Regions from separate parts of the Sporosarcina sp. Y352 genome, predicted to be linked through region 3. Evidence: riboswitches for the same ligand, from Rfam matches in the RefSeq annotation. Region 3 holds a riboswitch; each other region holds the start of a gene.
What was found. A riboswitch is a leader RNA that binds a small molecule or an ion and turns the genes downstream of it on or off. The one in region 3 is predicted to bind thiamine pyrophosphate.
Positions count from the first base shown of each region.

Region 1: linked by a shared signal. The riboswitch ahead of thiT (energy-coupled thiamine transporter ThiT) and the one ahead of thiD (bifunctional hydroxymethylpyrimidine kinase/phosphomethylpyrimidine kinase) in region 3 are both predicted to bind thiamine pyrophosphate.
Region 2: linked by a shared signal. The riboswitch ahead of AC1TO6_RS02560 (acetylornithine deacetylase) and the one ahead of thiD (bifunctional hydroxymethylpyrimidine kinase/phosphomethylpyrimidine kinase) in region 3 are both predicted to bind thiamine pyrophosphate.

Region 1 covers NZ_JBXCJE010000014.1:35,942-38,995, forward strand. The annotation lists gene AC1TO6_RS17995 (tryptophan-rich sensory protein) at 1-713, shown strand, start outside; gene thiT (energy-coupled thiamine transporter ThiT) at 752-1,309, opposite strand; TPP riboswitch at 1,392-1,494, opposite strand; gene AC1TO6_RS18005 (magnetosome magnetite crystal formation protein family) at 1,602-1,943, shown strand; gene AC1TO6_RS18010 (hypothetical protein) at 2,008-2,124, shown strand; gene map (type I methionyl aminopeptidase) at 2,231-2,977, shown strand; gene AC1TO6_RS18020 (DEAD/DEAH box helicase) at 3,041-3,054, opposite strand, start outside.
Region 2 covers NZ_JBXCJE010000001.1:487,254-490,307, forward strand. The annotation lists gene AC1TO6_RS02560 (acetylornithine deacetylase) at 1-1,228, opposite strand, end outside; TPP riboswitch at 1,436-1,538, opposite strand; gene AC1TO6_RS02565 (NADP-dependent oxidoreductase) at 2,167-3,054, shown strand, end outside.
Region 3 covers NZ_JBXCJE010000005.1:246,288-249,341, forward strand. The annotation lists gene AC1TO6_RS11070 (DUF3238 domain-containing protein) at 1-9, opposite strand, end outside; gene thiE (thiamine phosphate synthase) at 64-723, opposite strand; gene thiD (bifunctional hydroxymethylpyrimidine kinase/phosphomethylpyrimidine kinase) at 716-1,546, opposite strand; TPP riboswitch at 1,626-1,732, opposite strand; gene AC1TO6_RS11085 (histidine phosphatase family protein) at 2,073-2,648, opposite strand.

The sequences.
Region 1 (3,054 bases), on a different contig from region 3:
TGGTACTTTCACTCATTGCAGTTATTGTTGTCAACGCAACTGCAAATATATTACCTATCAATGGAAAAACAACTGGTGAAATCTCAAATAGTTTACCGGTATTATTTACACCAGCTGATTATGTCTTTTCAATATGGGCAGTTATATATATGCTAATGGCTTTCTGGTTATATGGCTTCATACGGAATAAGGCAAACGTTGAACATGCATTGTTCAACCGTAGAGCAGTTTTTTTTGTAATCAGCTGTCTTTTTAATATCGCTTGGATTCTACTTTGGCATTTCGGTTATTTTGAATGGACGATTGTTATCATATTAGGACTTCTGTTAGCGCTATTGTCCATTTATTTTACCTACTCCAAAAAAGATAATTCCTTTTTCGGTAGGGTTCCAATTGCAGTCTATCTTGGATGGACTTTTGTCGCAGCAATTACAAATATCAGTTATGTCCTTACTTTGCATGAGTGGAGTGGATTGGGATTAAGTACCCCATTATGGACCGTCATTTACTTGACCATTGCTACTGCAATTGCTCTTCATTACCTATACTATTATGCAGATATTTCTCTAGCTCTCGTCTTTGTTTGGGCATTTATCGGTATCGCTGTAAAAAATGGTGTAAATGAGTTATTTGTTACTACCGCAGCTCTGTTTCTTGCAGCCGCCATTATCGGCCTCCTGGTCATCAAAAGAAAATCGTTTGCAACCAAATAAGAAACCGCCATTCTTCCATAAGGAAGGACGGCGGTTTCTTATTTAGGCTCAAGTAGCCGGGGTGCTGTAGTAAATAATATGGACGCAACGATTGCCGTCAATATAATTGCAGGGATCATATAGGAAGCGTTATAAACAAGAGAATATAACCAGACAGGCTGTCCTTCAGGCGCATAGGAAGCAAAGAAAACAATTCCACCGATGAAGTGAATCAGGTATCGTAGAAGCCCCCCTATGATTGTCCCAACGACGATTGCGGCAACCACTGAACCATTCTTACCTTTTGTTTTACTACTTAACAGCCAGGCTAGTGTTACGCCTGCCAAACCCACAACGGCATAAGCCACGAAATAATCGAGCGCCGCCTGAACAGGGTTTAATACATAGCCCCCTGTTACCAACTGCAGCAGTCCACTTACAAAACCTGTGAGCATACCGCCTGCAATTCCCCAGCGGAATGCCATAACAACTACCGGTAGCATTGACAACGTAACCGATCCGCCTTGAGGCATTGAAAATCCGATTTTATCTAGAACAAAAGAAATTGCTCCTAAAATAGCAACCTCAAGTAATAATTGAAGCCTTTTCCTATCCATCTCAAACTCTCCTCCTACCTAGTTGTAGCGCAGGATGTGGGCATAAAAAAAGACATCCCGGATAGAATGGGACATCAAATATGTCAGTTTCCATCCACATTCCTACGCAAGAATAATCTTACAGGTTCTAAGGGTCAGAACTTCATGTCCAATCTCAGCCAAAACAGGCACCCCTTGTGGTTAAAGTTATTCAAATGTCTATTTCATTGTATAGGAGGGTAATCCTATAAGCAAGATGATTAACAGACATAGTGATTTTCCTATATAGTAAAAGTTGAACGGAGGAATCTACATGACAAACAGTAAACTATTAGCTGCTCTATGCTATTTTAGTGTCTTCTTCTCCCCTTTGCTTCTTCCCGTCATTGTTTATTTGGTTACAGATGATCGAGAAGTGAAATCCCATGCAAAACGTTCCTTAGTTTCACACCTTGTTCCTGTCATCCTCCTTATTGCTACAATTGTCATATTTTCTTTTTCAATGTTTTCCTTTACGGAAAGTATCAATGGAATGCCGAGCACAAACTTCGGATTTTGGCAACTTACGCCATTCTTATTCATGCTTATCTATGGACTACTGCTTATGGCCATTCTAGTATGGAATGTTTTTCAAGGTGTTAAGGTATTGAGATGAATGTTTACTAAACCTCTATTTCGGGAAAATGATAAATATATGCTTTTACTAGGAGTGATTATTTATGAAGATTGGAAAACTTTTGAAAACCGCTATGAAATTTGCGCCCATTATCTACCCGATTGTGAAAAAAGCCATGTCAAGCAAAAAAACAACAGGTACAATAAAACCGAGAAGATAATAAGATGGTCTACAAACATTTTTATGGTTTGTAGACTTTTTTGTTCCGTTCATTATGATATAGTATGATATAGAAAAGAATGCACGGTAGAAAGGACTTGGAAATAATGATTGCAAAAACGGTAGAGGAAATTGAAGCTTTAAAAAAAATCGGCAAAATTGTAGCCGAAATCAGAGACGTGATGAAAGAAGCGACAATCCCCGGTAAAACAACAAAAGAAATTGATGACATAGGCGGACGTCTCTTCAAAGAGAAAGGCGCAATTTCAGGACCGATTGCAGAATATGACTTCCCTGGAAATACATGCATTAGCGTCAACAGTGAAGTTGCGCATGGCATGCCAGGTTCCCGCGTTATAGAAGATGGAGATCTCGTTAACATCGATGTCTCCGGTTCATATAATGGATACTTCGCTGATACTGGTATTTCTTTTGTCGTCGGTACGCCTGATGAAAAGAAACAGCAGCTATGTGATGTAGCTAAAAGTGCATTTGAGCGTGCAATGACGAAGGTCAAAGCCGGTTCCAGTTTAAATCAAATTGGAAAAGCGGTTGAACGCGAAGCAAAAGAACACGGCTTGAAGGTCATCAAGAACTTGACTGGCCACGGCATCGGGAAAGCATTGCACGAAGAACCATCCCACGTGCTCAACTATTATGATGCTTGGGATAAGACACTTCTGAAAGAAGGAATGGTTCTAGCGGTTGAGCCCTTTATCTCTGAAAAAGCAGAGCATATCATCGAGTCTGGGGATGGATGGACCTTCATCACACCTGACAAGTCGCTCGTTGCACAAATCGAGCATACGATTATCGTTACAAAAGGTGAACCAATTATACTGACACAACTCTAATAACAAAAAAGGGCTGTTCCCCGTCAATCCAATGTAGTTGGGTTGACGGGGACAGCCTTTTTTTCATTTCTTTTTGG
Region 2 (3,054 bases), on a different contig from region 3:
TAAGCGTTTTTGTAAAAGCCATTAGTTCTCCAATGTTTATTTTTTCATCAACTTTATGGGCCTCTTCCAACTTCCCAGGACCATAAATAACTGTGGGAATCCCTGCTTCGCCTAGCCATCCTGCATCTGTTACTGTTCTTGACATGCCGATGATTACGGGACTTTTTTCGGTGTATTCATGACAGTATGCTAGAAGTTGAACGGCCGCATGCCCCTCATTCATTTCAAGTGCAGGGAATATTTCCCCGCGTTCTTCAATCATCGATTTTCCACCCCAGCGATAGTGAATGGGATTTTCTCTTAACCACGGATCAGCTTTTGCTACATGGTTTAAATGTTCTTCGATTTCATTTATCACAGATTGATAGGTTTCATTCGGATAAAAGTGAACGGTGATCCAAAGCCGGCATTCATCCGCTACAAAAGCCGCGTGTCTTCCGCCTTCTATAACTGCAGGATTGATGGTGTTGCTACCAGGTGCAAAACCTGGATATTTTTTTGTCACGGCCCAGTGACGCTCTAAATCTTGTAGCCCGGCAATTACTTTCATCATCTTCTCAATCGCACTGGCCCCATTAATGTTTCCGCCCGCATGAAGCATACTCATCCTCATTGCATCATGGTAAACTTCCTTACTTTTAATCGTTATCCAGCCGGTTATTACACCGCCCTGGCCATGAATTTGGCGATCGCTACTATCGACGACGAGTGCAAAGTCTGCTGTATAGCCTTTTTCCATGCACGAAAGTGTTCCAGCTTCTCCTGCTTCCTCCCCAATGACAGTCTGAATCTGCAAATCACCTTTCAGTTCCACACCTAGTTCGTTTAATAATTTTACGGCTAGTAAAGTCGCTGCCACTGCACCTTTCATATCGGAAGTTCCTCGTCCATATGCATTTCCATCTTTAGTTGTCAGTTCAAAGACAGGCACAGTCCATTCTGTTTCATCCCCAACTTCCGCAACATCAATATGACCATTAATGAGCAAGCTGTTAAACAGAGCTCCATCTGTCCCTTTTTTTATGCCTACCACGTTTGGATCACCAGGGAACACATCCCAACTGACTGTATCGAATTTTTCTTGTTTTAAAAACTCTTGAATATACTGCTGCACCCCGGCTGTATTTCTTGCGGGAGGGCTGATTGTCGGAAAACTAACGAGATCTGCAAGTAATTGCAATAACTCCTCTTGACGTTCATCAACTAAGTTGCTAATACTATTTTCCATTTCAATCATCCATTCTTTATTTAATTTTTAGTAAAGTAAATCCGTACTGGATAGATTTCAATATTGAATTCGGTGCATTAACAGAGCGAATGCGCCGAAGCGTGTATGATGGGAAATCCCTAGTTCATTGAATTTGCGATGGAACAGAAAACAGCCGCCTTCCATAATCGGAAAGCGGCTGTTTTCTACGTAGTTACATTCATTTGATGTAGAGTTCAGTTGCTTCCCTACGCTAGCATAAACTAGATCAGGTTCGAAGGGTTTACATGCATCATGTGTCTCAGCCAAATTGGCTCCCCTAGCAGACTTCTATTCAATTCGTGTTTTCTTTATGATTAAGCCAAGAACGAGGTTCATAATGCATCCGTTCGTTCTTCCTCTTCAGGAAGATATTGCGTTAATCCAATATTACGCTATCCGTTCTTTATTTTCGTTGTGTATCCTAACTGTTCATTAGATAAAAACGATGCTTTGGAAGCAATCTCCACAAGTTGCATAACTTCATTTTTCGCCCAATGGCTATTTGGAATATCCGTAAATTTTGCGGCAGTCGTGACTTCTTCTGTTTAACAGCTTGAACTTCCGCCTCGTTAGTTGCTAATACAACAGTAGCTGACGTTGGTAAAGCCACTATTAAGGTCAAAGCCAAAAAAAGTATGTGCTTTTTCTTCAGGATTATTTAAAGTCCTCCACTAGTTTATATTAATAACATAATAGTTATAGTTAACTATTATTACAACACTTTTGGATACTATTTTGGGATTCCTCCACAGGTGTCTGCTGAGATTATGACACCGGTGCCAACACCATAGCAATTCGGAAAAATAGCAAATCAATGAAGATGAGACACCAGTCTATAATCATTGACCTTGGTTACTCCTGAGTGTTAGGGTTTTCTATTGCCAACTCATTCGGCAAACTACAAAGGAGGAATTGCAATGACACAATTGATACAACAGGAAATTCATCTAGCAAATCGGCCCACTGGAATGCCTACCAAAGAAGACTTTACCTTTGTAAAAAGTTCAGTTCCCTCACCAAAAGTAAATGAAATTTTAGTACGGACGCTTTATTTGTCTGTAGATCCATACATGCGTGGAAGAATGCAAGATGCCAAGTCATATATTTCTCCATTTGAATTGAACAAGGTCATTTCTGGGGGTGTCGTGGGTGAGGTGGTTGAATCCCAGTCGGACGCCTTCAAACAAGGTGATGTAATTACTGGAAATCTCAGCTGGGCTGAATATACCGTAGCCACTGAAAATGAAATTCGCAAAATAGACCCTAAGTTGGCACCTATTTCAACACATTTAGGTATTCTCGGTTTGACAGGTTTAACTGCTTATTTTGGATTGCTTGATATCGGAAAACCTCAAGAAGGTGAAACGGTCGTCGTTTCTGGTGCTGCCGGGGCTGTTGGTTCAGCAGTTGGACAAATCGCGAAAATCAAAGGGGCAAAAGTAGTAGGTATTGCTGGTTCAGATGAAAAGATTGACTACTTATTGAATGTACTCGGCTTTGATGCGGCTGTGAATTATAAAAAAGAAAGTTTTTGGACAGACCTTAAAAATGCCGTTCCTGACGGAGTAGATGTCTATTTCGATAATGTCGGCGGGGACATTTCAGACGCTGTTTTTACTATGCTAAATCGAAATGCCCGTATTCCTTTATGCGGATCAATCTCTTCCTACAACGCAGAAGGAAAAGATGCTGGACCACGTATTCAATCGGCTATGATTAAGACGAGCGCTATGATGCAAGGCTTCACCCTTGGCGATTTTGCTACTGATTTTGAAAGAGGGTTTACTGACTTAGCTAAATGGCTA
Region 3 (3,054 bases):
CTTTTTCATAAACACGCCTCCGTCCTATTCAGAAGTGTGGTGTATTTTACGCATGATTAAACATCACATTTCGATGCCAGTTAATGAAATAAGCACTGCCCCTTTCATTCGACTTGCCGCTTCCGCAGGATCTTCTTCTCCCGAAATCGCAGAAATTACTGCTACACCGGACGCTCCCGCCTTAATAACTGCACCCGCCTTACGTTCTGTAATACCGCCAATACCAACGATAGGTAACCCAGGCAAAAGAGATGCTACTTCACTTACCATTTCAATCCCAATGGTAGGTTGCGCATCACTTTTCGACGTCGTTTCATAAACAGGACCAAGACCAATGTAATTTGCCCCCGCATCAGATGCGGCTAGCGCCTCCTCCACATTATGGGTAGAAACACCGATAAGCATGCCTGTGCCGACCCTCTTGCGCACAGCAATAATTTCTCCGTCTTCCTGTCCAAGATGGACACCATCCGCCTCTATCTCAATTGCCAGATCCAAATCATCATTGACGATGAACGGCACATTATATTGTCCGCACAATTGCTTACACGAGATAGCAAAAGACTTCAGTTTTTCACCTTGTAAAGCACCATGCCCCTTTTCACGTAACTGAAAACATGTGATACCACCTTTTAGCGCCTCTTCCAATACGAACAGTGGGTCGAGTCCTGCCAAATTCGTAGTTCCCATGATGAAATAGAGATTTACAGTCCGCTTATCCATTCACTACAACCCCTTCAAGTATCTTTTTTTCACGTCGCCCATACGCCCAGTGATTCGTAGGGCCGTGACCTCCACCAATTCCTAGTCCATCTTCAATAGCCGCGTGGATGAAACATTTCGCAGAAACCACCGCCTTCGCAGCGGGCTCCCCATTTGCGAGAAAAGCTGTCAGTGCGGCAGAATAGGTGCACCCCGTTCCGTGCGTATCTTTCGTATCTACCCAAGGCGAGCGAACTGAAAATCGTTCTCCCCCCGCACCCATGAACAAATCTTCCGCGAATAACGCTTCTTTACGGTGCCCCCCTTTAATGAGGACTGCACGAGCACCCAAAGCCAATATGCGTTTCGCCGCTTCTTCCATATCCGCATCAGACTTTATCTCCATTCCCGCAATTACTTCCGCTTCCGGGATATTCGGCGTTACAATGGCCGCAAGCGGTACCAGAACGGTTTTTAACGCAATAACCGCTTCATCTTTTAATAATGAAGCACCGCCTTTTGCAATCATCACCGGGTCGATAACCAGCGGAATTCTATTCAAACGAAGAGCATCTGCCACTGTATGAATTATTTCTGAAGAAAATAACATTCCCGTCTTAATGGCTGTGACTTCGAAGTCTTCCATTACCGCCTTTATTTGCGCTTCAATGATGTTCAATTCAATTGGTTGAATCGCCGAAACGCCAAAAGTGTTTTGCGCGGTAACTGCTGTCAGTGCTGACGTACCGAAAACACCCAATTCATGAAACGTCTTCAAGTCCGCTTGAATACCCGCACCGCCACCACTATCCGATCCCGCAATTGTCAATGCCACTTGTACCATTCAATTCGCCATCCTTTTATATATATTAAAAAGCCGCTTTCCGATGACGTTAGGAAGCGGCTGGCCATTTAAATGGTGCTAAAAGGCGTACCCACTTTCCTACGCCGGTATAATCCGGATCAGGTTCCAAGGGTCCGCGCATCCATGCACGTCTCAGCCTTAAAAAAGGCTCCCCCAGTGGTTGTTGAACTATTTAGCTTTGTATTTAGTGTACCATACCTGACCTAAGAAGACTGATAAGTATATTATTTCGGAGCGTGTTTACTTCTTTAATAGACCAGGAGGCGTATAATTAAAAATACAATATCGAAAGAAGGCGCATTTGTATGCATAAAGCAGACAGCAGACCGAATAATCCCGACCGATCCATGTGGTTCAGTTTTTTGGGGGCACTCGTTATTATCGCACTAGTCATTGTTACTAGTCTTACAGTGGGTTAACATATCAAACTACCAAACAGGCCAAGACTCCATCGGCCTGTTTTTTCATTGCTGGACAGGACATAGTGCGCCGCTTCGCAGTCTTGTCATGTGCTTGTCGCGTCTTGCAGGCGACCTCCGCTTTTGTTACTCCAAAGTCGTTCCACGGTTGTGGATTCGTCATTAATGTGAACGACGTAGACATCTGGATTGGTTAGTGCTTGCCACTTTTCAAAACCAAAGTGTTCATCATGGCATCTTAACAACAATGCCATCAAATTCCCGTGCGTTACAAGCACCGTTTTTGATTCCTCACCTAGTTCATCAATTACATCGCATATCCGCGACATAGCCTCTCTTGAAGATTCCCCATTATCATATTTTAGGTGAAGGTCCAAAAAGGTATCCTCGAGTTTTATCAACCAATCCCTAAACGCAGTCGAACTCAACACCCTCTCCTTCAGTCTGCTATCAACCTCGACATACAAACCTTTCTTTTCCATTAGAGGCTTGGCTGTTTCACGTGCACGCTTAAATGGGCTCGTAATAATCCGATCCACTTCAATTTCATCGAAGAAGTCTGCAAGATGCCCCGCTTGTAATATGCCCTCTGCAGTCAAATCCGCCTCCGGTTCCTGCCCTTCGGCTGAGCAATGGCGCACAACATATATCGTTTTCCCCATTTCTGATTCCCCCCTTACATACTATTCTATTTTCCCTCGTAGTCTGAAAAGGAAACATTTCAGGTATCATGCAATTACAAAACGACTCATTTAGCTAGCAAAGCAGATATGTAGACAAATAAGTTTAAAGGGCTTAAGCTTAAATTACCTTGAATTCAAGATAGCACCTCTTATATAACTTTCTTGGAACCACTTTCCAATTAATTATTTTGGATTCTAGCTTTAGGTGACTATACAATTCATTTACATCATAGAAGGACTTTCAATTTAAATTAAGTTGGAGATACTATATTTAAATTGAACTTTTCACTTCTCAGAGAATTACATAAGTCCCGTCATGGCGAAGTACGCATCAAATTAAGAACGGAATGGTAGCACAGTAAATTCAAATTGGTTGATCTTCTGA